Regions from separate parts of the Serratia sp. HNCC26DJ244 genome, predicted to be linked through region 1. Evidence: predicted binding sites of a transcription regulator. Region 1 holds the regulator's gene; each other region holds the start of a gene.

Region 1 (3,141 bases):
AGCAGGCCTAGGCTACTGCCTACAGCCAATATGACCCCCAGTCGGGCTGCATTGCGTAGTGCGTTGGATTTGAACGATAAATAGCTTACCACTGCAGGCCAGAAGGGTAACCGTGACTGGTTGGCCATCAGGTCTCGACGATAAAGAGGACGCTGTGTACGTAACAGGCGAGCAATACGGCTGAAATGGTAGTAACAAAACTGGCCAACGGGATTATCAGCATGCCGTGTAGCCACTTTCTCCAGCGCGGCCAATTCGTGTTTCATGCTAAAAAGGCGGGAGTGCCGATGATAGAGGATATCTTCTGCGACAACGCGCAAACGTGCAGCGATTACTTGAGCATTACGACGAATGATCGCCTCAGCTTGACTCTGCTCCACCAATTTTTGCACTTCTTCTGGCTGGTGTAGGCTGACACTAATGTGTTCTTGCAGGTCGAGTGCCACTTGGAACGTTCGTTGCAGGCGTTTTTGCTCCATATTATTGGCGTGTGGCAGAAAGTTAATCTGCTGATACAGCAAACTGATCAGGTCCATCACTTGCTGTTGGCGTTGCAACAGTGGCGGTAGCGCGGTTTCAGGATCAGTATGTTGGGTCAGCAGCGAATATTTGGCTTCAAAATAATCAGCTAACTGTATATAGAGTTGGTTTAAAGATTCACGGATTGGCTGTTCTTTCCATAATTTAAACCAAAACCAAGTGAACAGGCCGTACCAGAGAGTGCCTACGGCATACAGTAGCGGGGCATACCAAATAGGTAGGCCATCCATGCTCAGAGAGAAAATGGCCGCAACCAGTGCGGCGGGCAGCAAGCGTGCATGTAGTGGGCTGATTTCCCCGCTGACACCCAGCAATAGCGCCATAGCAAGCATCAGTAAGGGTAATGGGATATGCCACAACAGCGCCTGTTGCAACAAAACACAGCTGAGAGCGAACAGTGCCCCGCCGATTATCAGGCGCTTGAAAAAACGCTTATGGGGGGTATCCAGCCCGGCGATATTGCAACAGACAGGCACTAACGAGAACAACAGCCCCTGTTGCAGGTGGCCCAGCAGTAAACCCACAACGACAGGCAGGCACAACACCAACGTTTGTCGCAGGGCATAGTTCACTTCTGGATGGTAGATCAGGCGGCGCCACATGTTTTGCTGTTCAGCAGACAAAGAACGGCGCATTGCAGCGCCGTTTCTTTAATGATTAACGGGTACCGTACACGACAATGGTTTTGCCATGAGCGGAAATCAAATTTTGATCTTCAAGCATTTTCAAAATGCGGCCAACAGTTTCACGTGAACAACCGACGATCTGACCAATTTCCTGGCGGGTAATTTTGATTTGCATACCATCCGGGTGAGTCATCGCATCAGGCTGTTTTGCCAGGTTCAGCAAGGTTTGTGCGATACGGCCAGTCACATCAAGAAAAGCGAGGTTACCTACCTTCTCTGAGGTGACTTGCAGGCGACTTGCCATTTGTGCAGATAGGCGCATCAGAATATCCGGGTTAACCTGAATGAGCTGGCGAAATTTCTTATAGGAAATTTCAGCTACTTCACAGGCACTTTTCGCCCTTACCCAGGCACTTCGTTCCTGGCCTTCTTCAAATAATCCAAGCTCGCCGATGAAATCCCCCTGATTTAGGTAGGAGAGGATCATCTCTTTGCCTTCTTCATCCTTAATCAACACCGCGACGGAACCTTTGACGATGTAGTAAAGAGTTTCCGCTTTTTCACCTTGATGAATCAGCGTACTCTTTGATGGATATTTGTGGATGTGGCAATGAGACAGGAACCATTCAAGAGTCGGGTCTGTTTGCGGTTTGCCGAGAACCATGCGCTATTATCCTCTGTTGTTATCGCTGCCTTGTATCACAGGGGTCAGAGTTCCCTGTAAAACGTGCTTATAGCCTGATGTTTTAGTTGTGGCTATCAACAGGTTTTGAGGTGAGGTATATCCCCGTTGTCACTCAAGCCGTAGTAGACTCGTTCGTTTGTCGCCTACCGGCATTTTGAACGAATCTGGGTAAAAAAATCACTTATACACTAGCATATTAACTCGTATTAAGTGCTGCAAGCTAGGTTCCATTAACTCACCAATGATCTTAGGATATATCCCTGAAATTGATGCCATGAAAAAAGTATTGCAGCTGTGTTTGTAGCACAGAGTGAGGCGGGTGTCTTGTGTTGTCTCGTTTCAGCATGATTAGTGTCAGGTTTCGTTGTCAGTTTCTCTATGAAAGCGTACGTTGATTTTAAAAAATAATCGGAGTGAACAATATGCAGGCAAGAGTGAAGTGGGTAGAAGGGCTGACATTTTTGGGGGAGTCTGCTTCCGGCCATCAGATTTTGATGGATGGTAATGCGGGTGATAAGGCCCCAAGCCCAATGGAAATTGTGTTGATGTCTGTGGGGGGCTGCAGCGCTATCGATGTGGTGTCGATCTTGCAAAAAGGCCGCAATGATGTGCGCGATTGTGAGGTGAAACTGACTTCAGAACGCCGTGAAGAGGCACCTCGACTGTTTACCCACATCAATCTGCATTTTATTGTCACCGGAAAAGGGCTAACCGAAAAGGTGGTGGAACGTGCAGTAGACCTTTCTGCCGAAAAATATTGCTCCGTTTCCCTGATGTTGGGCAAAGCGGCCACTATTACCCACAGTTTTGAAATCCATGAAGTTGATTGAGCACTACTCTGTGTCATGTTGACACGGAATAACGCTAAGCATCGCCGTGCCGTTTTGGGCTGCGGCGATTTTTGTGTAAACGTTGTGTCTGCGGCAGACTGTCGATAGGGCGTGTCACCCGCTTGGATTGCAGATGAAACGGAGTATTACGGGCGTGAGATTAATCGTCGCCCACCTACATGATTCGATATTATTCGATTTTCTTGCCTTCCAGTAGCCGTTGCACCAGTGGCGTCATAATCAGCTCCATTGCCAGCCCCATTTTACCACCAGGTACCACCAACGTATTGATATGTGAAATAAATGACCCTTGCAACATGGCTAGAAGATAGGGGTAATCGATCTGTTCCAAGCCACGGAAATGGATCACCACCAGGCTTTCATCCAGCGAGGGGATCGCTTTGGCCGCAAAGGGATTGGACGTATCCACGGTGGGAACCCGCTGGAAATTGATATGGGT
Region 2 (3,141 bases), on a different contig from region 1:
CCAGGGCAGGGGCATTCAAACGCGTAGCAAGTTGAGCCAGCATCTGTTCGCGCACCACCGCCAAGGTGGTTTCCGTCAACAGATAATCTTCCATCACGGTGGCTTCATCCGCCCCTAACGCCAGTAATACCAGCGCGGCCCCCACCCCGGTACGGTCCTTACCCACTGCACAGTGCTGCACAATAGCCCCCCTTTCAGGTTGTACCAGCCATTGTGCCAGTTGATGATAGGCCGCATTGTTGAACGGTAAACGGCGATAAAGTTCTAGCATAAACGCCCGGGCATCAAACTCGGCAAGCAGCTCGCTGGTCAGTTTATCCAGATTGGCATTCACTTCATGGCTGAGGGGATTGGCTGGAATATTTTGGTAATCAACACATTGCCATAGTCTATCGGGTTTAGCCTGCACTTCATCCGCGTCACGGTAATCCAGTACCGCACATACCGGCACCTGGGTCAGGAAAGCACGGTCACTTTCACTCAAGCGATCCAAGGAACCCGAACGGAACAGCAGCCCACTTTTGATACGGCGGCCATCGGCCATACTGTTACCACCTAAATCGCGAAAATTGATACCACCATCAAGCGGTACCAGCGAAGGATGCAATAAAGTCTTAGGGGGCATAAACGGCCTCTCACTTATGGTTTGGGGATAGCGACTATCACAGCCAACAAGGCGTCAATCATCCGAAAAACGGACCGACAGTATGATCGCAATGAGGGTTACCGTAACAGATTAGCGTTGAATGGTGAACGGACTGGCGTGTTAGTGGCCCAAAGAAAACCGGCCCCACCAAGGTGAACCTCAATGATACCCCATCGCCATTCAAGCTACAGAACAAAAACGCCTCGCCTTTTTATCCTGCAACTTGAATCAACTTGGGTGTCGTATTACAGCAAACGGCGAGCGGCTTCCACCACGATTTTCACCGCCTGACTTTCAGTTTTTTGCATGGTTTGTGCATCCGGGATCTCCTGCTGGGTACGGTTGACAATCACACCGGCCACCATCCCTGCGCGCAATCCCTGGCTGGCACACATGGTCAGTAGGGTGGCGGATTCCATTTCGTAGTTCATCACCCCCATCGATTGCCACTCTGCCATAGAACCTTTGAAATGACTCACCACACGCCCCGAGTAGGTATCGTAACGCTCCTGCCCTGGGTAGAAGGTATCCGAAGAAGCCGTAATGCCGATATGGGTGGTTGCACCGCAGGCCTTGGCGGCGTCAACCAACGCAGTGGTACAGTCAAAATCCGCCACTGCCGGGAACTCCATCGGGGCAAAGTGCAGGCTGGCACCATCAAGGCGAACCGCTGCCGTGGTGACCAGCACATCGCCAACATTGATATTGGTTTGAATCGCTCCCGTAGTCCCGATACGCAAGAAAGTGCGAATACCCAATTGCGCCAACTCTTCAACCGCAATAGAGGTAGAGGGGCCACCAATACCGGTGGAACACACAATCACCGCCTTACCCTCCAGCTCGGCACGCCAGGAAGTAAATTCACGATGGGAAGCCAGATGTACTGCCTTGTCCATCAGCTTGGCAATTTTCTCCACGCGCTGCGGGTCACCAGGAACAATGGCCAGCGTCGCTCCTTGTAAATCATTTTTTGTCAGGCCAAGATGGAAAACATCAGATTGTGACATGGGTAGCTCCTTATAAAGTGGGCATAGGAGGAGGAAAAGCTCACTTTACTGAAAATCCTTTGAAAATTGAGTGATCATAATCACCATTAAACAAGAAACAAAAACCAATCTACATTATTACTGTGAAATTAATCACACCAAATGCCAAGTCTACCCATTGTGATGATTCAGTTGGTTTATTTTTTGGCTCATCTTGTTAACCCATCAACAACACAAAATACCCCCCATACCCATATAAGTGGTAACTTGGCCTATAGTTATAGCCAAAGTTAACACCAAAGTTATAGCCAAGTTGATTAATCCCCGTTGCGTTTTCCTCTCGATACCGCATGGAGCCTGCAATGAAAGCTGAACCTGAAATAACACTACAACCAGCCAAAGGGGGATTCCCCCCTGCGGTAGCGCCTTTAGCAACCTCAACCATCCTGAGCGATGATCACCAGATTCATGTTGGAGAGACCACCATTCCCTCACAAGAGGACCTCCTCCCTGCCTATATCGCTAAACCGGCCAATCACTCGGGTCCATTACCAGTCATTTTAGTGGTACAGGAGATCTTTGGAGTACATGAACATATTCAGGACCTGTGTCGCCGCCTGGCAAAACAGGGTTATCTGGCGATTGCACCAGAACTCTATTTCCGCCAAGGGGATACCCGACAGTACAGTGAAATCAGTGAGCTAATAGAGCAACTGGTGAGTCAAGTTCCGGACAGCCAAGTTCTGGCGGACCTGGATAACACCTTCAACTGGGCAATCCGTCATGGTGGCGATGCCAGTAAACAGGCAATCACCGGTTTCTGCTGGGGAGGGAGGATTACCTGGTTGTATGCGGCTCACAATCCTCAGTTAAAAGCTGCCGTGGCCTGGTATGGCAAGTTGGTGGGGGGAAAAACCGCACTTTCGCCGAAACACCCGGTTGATATCGCTACCCACCTTTCTGCACCGGTGCTTGGTCTGTACGGTGGTCAAGACAGCAGTATTCCACAAGATACCGTGGAAACTATGCGGCAGGCGATCCGCGCCGCCAATGCCGATGCTGAAATCGTGGTGTACCCGGAGGCCGGTCATGCCTTCCTGGCAGATTACCGCCTGAGCTATGACGCCGCCGCGGCAACCGACGGCTGGCAACGTATGCTGAAATGGTTTACCCAGCATGGGGTCGTCGGCGTCAAATAACCCACAGGGGCAAACTTGCCCCTGTATTTTTACGGTTATACTCGTCATCCTTCAAGCTGCTTGGGGGTTGGCTGCGACTCGAATTATTTAGTGTCTAGACCAAGGTCAATGAACCGAACGCCCCTTGCCAGTCGCACTCAAATTTTTCTACTGCGGCCTATCGTGCCGGTGCAGTGATAAATTTTAAATCTGCTGCTCACGCAAACGTCGAGCGGCCTGGACCATATTAGCTAACGACTGACGCGTTTCTGGCCAAGCACGGGTTTTTAAGCCGCAATCAGGATTAACCCACAAACGTTCTGCCGGAATA
Region 3 (3,141 bases), on a different contig from region 1:
CTAAGATTACCGCGCCCAGTACCAGTTTAGTACGATTCATTATAACACCCTCTAGATTAAGTTAATCTCCATGTAGCGTCATAAGTATTACATAAACTTTTTTCGAAAGAGAATAATTTTTTTATATTTGGGCTCTTATTTTTGATCGTTCGCTCAAACTTGCACCTTTTTTTACAAAAGAGTTAAAAAAGCAAAGAAAAACAGGTGGATTTTACGGCGTAATCTTTGGTTTTGCCTGGTTAAATAATGAGCAGGTGGGTGTATTCTTAAGAACTCAGGTTCAAAAGCAGGCACGGGGTTGAAAAAATCGTGCCTGCTTGGTAATGATCAGTTACGCAGTAACATATACAGACGGGATAGATAAATCAGATATAGTGCGGAAATCAGATTGCTTAATGCAGTCAACACTATGCTGGCAACCTCACGTGTTAACGATGACTGACTGATCATAAACAGTACCAGAAATTCAGCGGCTAACCACAGCATCATTGCCGGGACGATCACTCGGGCATTGGCAAAAGCCAGTTTGCAGCTCTGCCTGAGAGAAGCAAAGATGCCAGGGCGGTCAGCAAAATAAATCACCGGAGCTAATGAGAACGAGATAGCCAGGATCAAACCCGGCACAATAAACAGCGTAATACCTAATTGGATCAGAAGGGCACAGATAAACAACATCAGCAGTAAGCCGGGTAATTGTGGCAAAGAACTCCCCATCGCTCGTAATGCACTGGTGGTATGGCCTGCAGATACCATGCCTATTAACGTGAGAACTCCCCCCACCAGTAACGCATTGCCCACCAAAGCGGAGACGAGTGCGGCAGCAGATTGTTTCAAAAACAATATTTGCTGTTCTGGCGTCATAGTTTGAACGATTTCCTGGAGCCCCATTCCTGCTGTGGCGGTTAAATCATTCTTTGTGGCATTCAACAGTTCTAACTGCTCAGCATCGGGCTTTAAAGCCTGATTAAGCAACACAGAAATAAATGCCGTCAGCAGGGCTATCAGCAAGATACCGACCACCTGGTTACGGAAAAAGTTAAAACTGTCACGGTATAACATGCTGGCCGTGATAGGCATGCGGACTCCTTGGTGTCGATAGCAAAATAAATCAGTGTGTAATTGTACCCTGTTCTGTGCTGCTGTTGCACCCCGTGAAATACTCAGCGCTGATTTCTTCTGCGATTATTGTATCAGCCACGAAAATGGCAGCGGTTTGAGCAACTGTAATTTCATATCGATCCGTTCACTGGCAAGTTATGATTTTTGATTTACATCAAAATAGGTTTTTATTTCGATTCTGTTAATTGTTGTTTTTGGTGGAAATTTACAACTCTAGGCACAAGATGTGATCTCGATTGGATCATAACTCGCTGTAAATAGGTATATTTAACCTGGATATAAACCACAAAAATGGAATGGATAATGAAAAAGACAACTCTGGTGATATTGGCTACCATGCTGACCCCGATGTTAGCAAGCGCGCATCAAGCTGGTGATTTCTTGGTCCGTGCAGGTACGGCAACCGTACGTCCGAATGCCGGCTCCGATAATGTTCTGGGGCAGGGCTCTTTCGATGTTAATAACAATACACAATTAGGGCTGACCCTTGGTTATATGGTCACCGATAACATTGGTGTTGAGCTGTTGGCTGCCACCCCTTTCCGCCATTCAGTTTCGCTCAATGGTTCCGCTGTTAATGGAACCATTGCGACAGTCGAGCATTTACCGCCGACCCTGATGGCGCAGTACTATTTTGGTGATAAGCAGGACAAACTGCGTCCTTACTTGGGTATCGGTGTCAATTACACCATGTTCTTTGATGAGAAGTTTAACGACTATGGTAACAGTGCCGGTGTGAGTAATCTGGATCTGAAAAACTCTTGGGGTGTAGCGGGGCAGGCTGGCCTGGATTACAACCTGGATGAGCACTGGATGCTGAATATGTCAGTCTGGTGGATGGATATCAAAACCGATGTACGCTTTGATGTTGCCGGGCAAAGTCAGAGTATTGACACTCGTCTCGATCCCTTTGTGTTTATGTTTGGCGCAGGTTATCGCTTTTAAATCAGTCCGTTCAGGAGGCGCTTTTGGCGCCTCCCTCTAGCCATTACTTAATGAGCATATTGTTTTTTACTAATTTGACGCCGGCTACACCACGAGTCACTTGCACAGCATGAGAAGCATCTGCTTTGGAACTGACGAAACCACTCAATTGTACCTGCCCTTTAAAGGTTTCGACGTTGATTTCCGTTGATCGAATACTTTTATTTGCCAGCAGTGCGGCCTTCACTTTGGTGGTGATTACCGTATCGTCAATATAACCACCCGTTCCTTCTGATTTTGCTGTGGGTGCGCAGGCGGCCAGCGACATGGCTAACATTGCAGCCAGACATAATGCATAAAAAGTTTTAAACAGTTTCATAAGTGACACTCCATGCCATGTGTTATTGCTATGACTGATATACACTTCATCCTTCAAGCTGCTTGGGTGTTGGCTGCATACGTTCGTACCAGTTACATGGTTATCTATGCTCCTGGAGACTCTCGGTCTGGCCGTCTACGAGCAACTCGAATTATTTGTTGTATTAGTTAATTCAATTTACTCGTGAACGGCAACTTGAATCGGGACGAGTGAATTGATGATGACCGGATAGCGTGCGTTATCCGGTCATAATAGAAGAGATTATACGCGCGTTGCCGTTTTCATTCTGCGAACAAAGTCCCCTAATTTAGCTAACATATCATCAGGTTGAGCCAGGTTCTGTTCGATGACTTTGACAATAGCGGAGCCAGAGATTGCCCCCGCGGCCCCCGCTTGTAAGGTCTCCTTAACTTGAGAAGGCTCAGAGATGCCAAACCCTTGTAATGGTGGTGGTGCGTTATATTCACGTAGCTTATTTACCAAATGGTGCAGTGGTAACTGCGCGCGACTTTCGGCTCCTGTCACCCCGGCGCGTGAAAGCAGATAGGTATAACCACGGCCATGGGAAGCAATGTTGCGCAGCAAATCATCATCAGCATTGGGTGGGCAAATATAGATGGGAGCGATGCCATGGCGGGTTGCGGCGGCACGAAAGGGTGCCGATTCTTCGAACGGCACATCAGCTACCAATACCGAGTCAACCCCGACCTCAGCGCAAC
Region 4 (3,141 bases), on a different contig from region 1:
CAACACGGTAACCCGCTTGTGCCAGGCCATGACAGAGAAAAGCGCCCAATGTTTGGCCACCGCCTATCACTACAGCTACTTCAGACATGAGCGACTCCTGATGATGCGATAAATTTAAATGTGCTACCCAAGGGAATATCCGTGGGGGTTACCCCGGTGACGTGAATGGTGCCGGGGAATTCGGCGTGTGCTTCGCCATCGAAACGGACGGTGACATGCCCCAGTTCACGTAGATTTTGGTTGGCAACGCTGCCAACGGCGGTAATGGGGTACTGTTTTTCCCCCAACTGCATCACGCTACCCACGCGCAATTCCCCGGTGGTATCGCTGTGTTGATGAATAAAGCAATACTCTTCAATATCCGCCGGGGCACCTTCACGAAAGGTGATTATCATGTTGTCCAGCAGGGCATCACGGGCACAATCGCCGATTTGAGTAATGGTGGTCTGGAAAATGGTGTTCATAATTTTCCTCTGTTTCATTTATTGATAAATAAAGGCTGATGCGGCCCAGGCGACCAAGACGGTTGGTGCACCAGTAAGGAAGCGCCCCACCAGAACCGAAGGTACGCCAACGCGCACCGTGTCTTGTTTGGCTTCTGCCAGTGACAGGCCCACCGGAATAAAGTCACAGGCGGCTTGGGCGTTAATGGCAAACAGTGCTGGTAGCGCCAATTGAGGAGGAATATGACCCAGACCAATTTGCACCCCCACCAGTACGCCGATAACTTGAGCGATGACCGCACCAGGGCCGAGGAAGGGGGAAAGCAGCGGGAAGGAACAGATCAGCGCCAGTGTGACCAAACCAATTGGGCTGCTGGCAAGGGGAGTCAGGCCATGGGCGATAAAATCACCTAACCCGGAGGCCATAATGATACCAATCAATGCCGAGACAAAAGCCATAAAAGGCAGGATGGTTTTTAGTATCGTGTCAATGGTGTCGCGACCGGCTTGGAAGAACACCGCCACTATCGATCCCATACCCATGCCGACCTTGGCCAGTAGGCCATCACTCTGTTCAGTGATTTTTTTGCTGCTATCGTAATCACGCACTTTGGCTGGTGCTGGTGGCTGTGAAGTCACCGGCGCTTCCTGCTCAACCAGGCTGATGTTCTCTTGGCGAACCCCAGAAACGTAAATATCTTCCAGAATAAATTGGGCCAGTGGACCGGAACGGCCAGTGGAGTGAATATTGATGGTAGGGATGCGGCGTTTTGGGTAGATACCGCAGCGTAATGTACCGCCGCAATCAATAACCGCAATACCAATTTCTGCGGCGGGAGGTTCGCCCTCCTTGAAACCATCCACCGCAGGCCAGCCAGTGAGTTCATTGAGTTTGTCGACGATGGCCGGGCGAGTACCGGCGGTGATATAGACAATTTTTTTATCGGGTACCACCGGGAGTTCTAATGGACCACCCCAGCCGCCAGCCCCTTTTTCAATACGAATATAAGTACTCATGCTGCACTCCACGGATTAAAGTTGAACCTGACGATCCAGTTGGATCCCCATCTTGCGTTCAAATAGGCTAGTAGTGAGGTCCGTGACCCAGCCACGGAAGAAGTTGGTGACTAACCCGACCAGGAAATAGCTCACTGCCAGCGGCCCCAGTGGCAGCCCCAACGTGGTCAGTCCGCTGGCGATCCCCAGGAAGACAAACAGTTCACCAGGGTTGATATGGGGGAATAGGCCATTCATCGAGTGACAGCTATAGGATGCTGCGGCGTAGTAGCTCGGCTTGAATTTCTCTGGCATAAAACGCCCGAGACTTAACGTCATCGGATTACAAAATACAAAAGTACCTACCAGTGGTAACAGCAGATAACGGGAGAACGGGTTACCGGCACAACGCTGTGCCAAGCGTTCAATTCGGTGCTGACCAACAAAGTTAATCAACGCATTCATGATCACTAATAAGCTGATCAACAAGGGTAAAATGCCCGTTACCATACCAACGAACACTTCCCCCCCTTTTTGAAACAGCCCGATAAACCATTCTGCTCCGTGGGTTATTAGCTCAATCATTACTTTTCTCCTGTGATGGACGTTATGGCTGGGAGTTGATCTGCTCTCCGTGGCCATAGGTGTCACGATAGTCACTTTTATGTTTTGTTTGTTTTAAATGGATCACATTAAAAGAAAAATATTTTATTTCGAAAGTTATAGATAAAAGGAAAGTAAGTTTTAAACGATGAATGAGACCGAGAAAGGGATAGAGGGTTAGATCACCCTCAAGGCTGGCGTGACAATGAACGGTGGGGTTGACTGTTTTTTAAACGTTCAGAGAGCGTGAAGGTGGGGAGCGTTACTCACGAGTATTCAAGTGGCGGGGGAAATCATGGGATATACTCTTCATACTTCAAGCGGCTTGGGTGTTGCTGCGTCCAGATACTCGACTCTTCCTGCGCCTCGCTCCTAACGGGGCCGCTGTAAGCAGCGTTCAAATCAATGCTAGCCTGCGTGAGATTACCAAGAGCAGACGGTCATTCCCAAGTGAGTTGCGGTGCTGAAGTTGCTGTATCTAGCTTTACACCAGATTGCTAAAAAGTGGACAATGCCACCACGAGATTGGAATCCAGCCGTGACGCCGTTTATGAGCATGTTCGGTGACTATTTTTATTTATAATAAACAGCAGTTTACACAAAAATTTTTATAGTCTCGATTCAACCCCTGAGTAGTATTTTTGGAGATCTGGCGTTTTATGGACAGAGTAAAATCTTTATCGCAGCAAAGTCTCTCTTTGTTGCTGGCTTTTTACATTGGCATTTTCCTGAATATTTCTGTCTTTTATCGCCGTTTTGACTCATTTAGCCAAGGTGTCCAAGGTATAGCATTGGTGTCAGCTATCACAGAAGTGATGGCCATTATTCTGTTTACCTTTTTTGTGATGCGAGTGATCTCCCTCGGTGGGCGGTTGTTTTATCGGGTGATCGCCACTCTGCTGGTATTAATCTCAGTCGCTGCCAGCTATTACATGACTTTTTTCAATGTTGTGATCGGCTATGGCATTGTGATTTCTGTCTTAACTACAGATACAGACCTTTCCAAAGAAGTCATTGGGTTGCATTTTGTTATCTGGATAGTGCTGGTCAGTACCTTGCCTTTGTTACTTATCTGGAAAAATAACCTGCGGTTTACCCT

Evidence for each region. Region 1 encodes CRP, which controls carbon source genes, mostly activating them, when cyclic AMP is high. Its sites were predicted from a motif close to ATGTGANNNNNNTCACAT; they were not measured.
Region 2: the regulator CRP is predicted to act here: its motif matches at 1,774-1,791, upstream of udp (uridine phosphorylase).
Region 3: the regulator CRP is predicted to act here: its motif matches at 1,262-1,279, upstream of ompW (outer membrane protein OmpW).
Region 4: the regulator CRP is predicted to act here: its motif matches at 2,115-2,132, upstream of srlA (PTS glucitol/sorbitol transporter subunit IIC).

Annotation. Positions count from the first base shown of each region.
Region 1 covers NZ_JBXUGO010000010.1:20,544-23,684, reverse strand. The annotation lists gene AC2A06_RS10085 (YccS/YhfK family putative transporter) at 1-1,142, opposite strand, end outside; gene crp (cAMP-activated global transcriptional regulator CRP) at 1,198-1,830, opposite strand; gene AC2A06_RS10075 (OsmC family protein) at 2,274-2,681, shown strand; gene AC2A06_RS10070 (phosphoribulokinase) at 2,872-3,141, opposite strand, start outside.
Region 2 covers NZ_JBXUGO010000017.1:70,518-73,658, reverse strand. The annotation lists gene AC2A06_RS13885 (tyrosine-protein phosphatase) at 1-625, opposite strand, end outside; gene udp (uridine phosphorylase) at 892-1,653, opposite strand; gene AC2A06_RS13875 (dienelactone hydrolase family protein) at 1,995-2,831, shown strand; gene metE (5-methyltetrahydropteroyltriglutamate--homocysteine S-methyltransferase) at 3,015-3,141, opposite strand, start outside.
Region 3 covers NZ_JBXUGO010000007.1:103,656-106,796, forward strand. The annotation lists gene AC2A06_RS08165 (major outer membrane lipoprotein) at 1-40, opposite strand, end outside; gene AC2A06_RS08170 (YciC family protein) at 328-1,077, opposite strand; gene ompW (outer membrane protein OmpW) at 1,423-2,064, shown strand; gene AC2A06_RS08180 (BON domain-containing protein) at 2,108-2,422, opposite strand; gene trpA (tryptophan synthase subunit alpha) at 2,684-3,141, opposite strand, start outside.
Region 4 covers NZ_JBXUGO010000011.1:19,435-22,575, reverse strand. The annotation lists gene srlD (sorbitol-6-phosphate dehydrogenase) at 1-88, opposite strand, end outside; gene srlB (PTS glucitol/sorbitol transporter subunit IIA) at 81-464, opposite strand; gene srlE (PTS glucitol/sorbitol transporter subunit IIB) at 483-1,460, opposite strand; gene srlA (PTS glucitol/sorbitol transporter subunit IIC) at 1,476-2,024, opposite strand; partial or broken gene AC2A06_RS10605 (IS256 family transposase) at 2,444-2,625, shown strand; gene eptB (kdo(2)-lipid A phosphoethanolamine 7''-transferase) at 2,702-3,141, shown strand, end outside.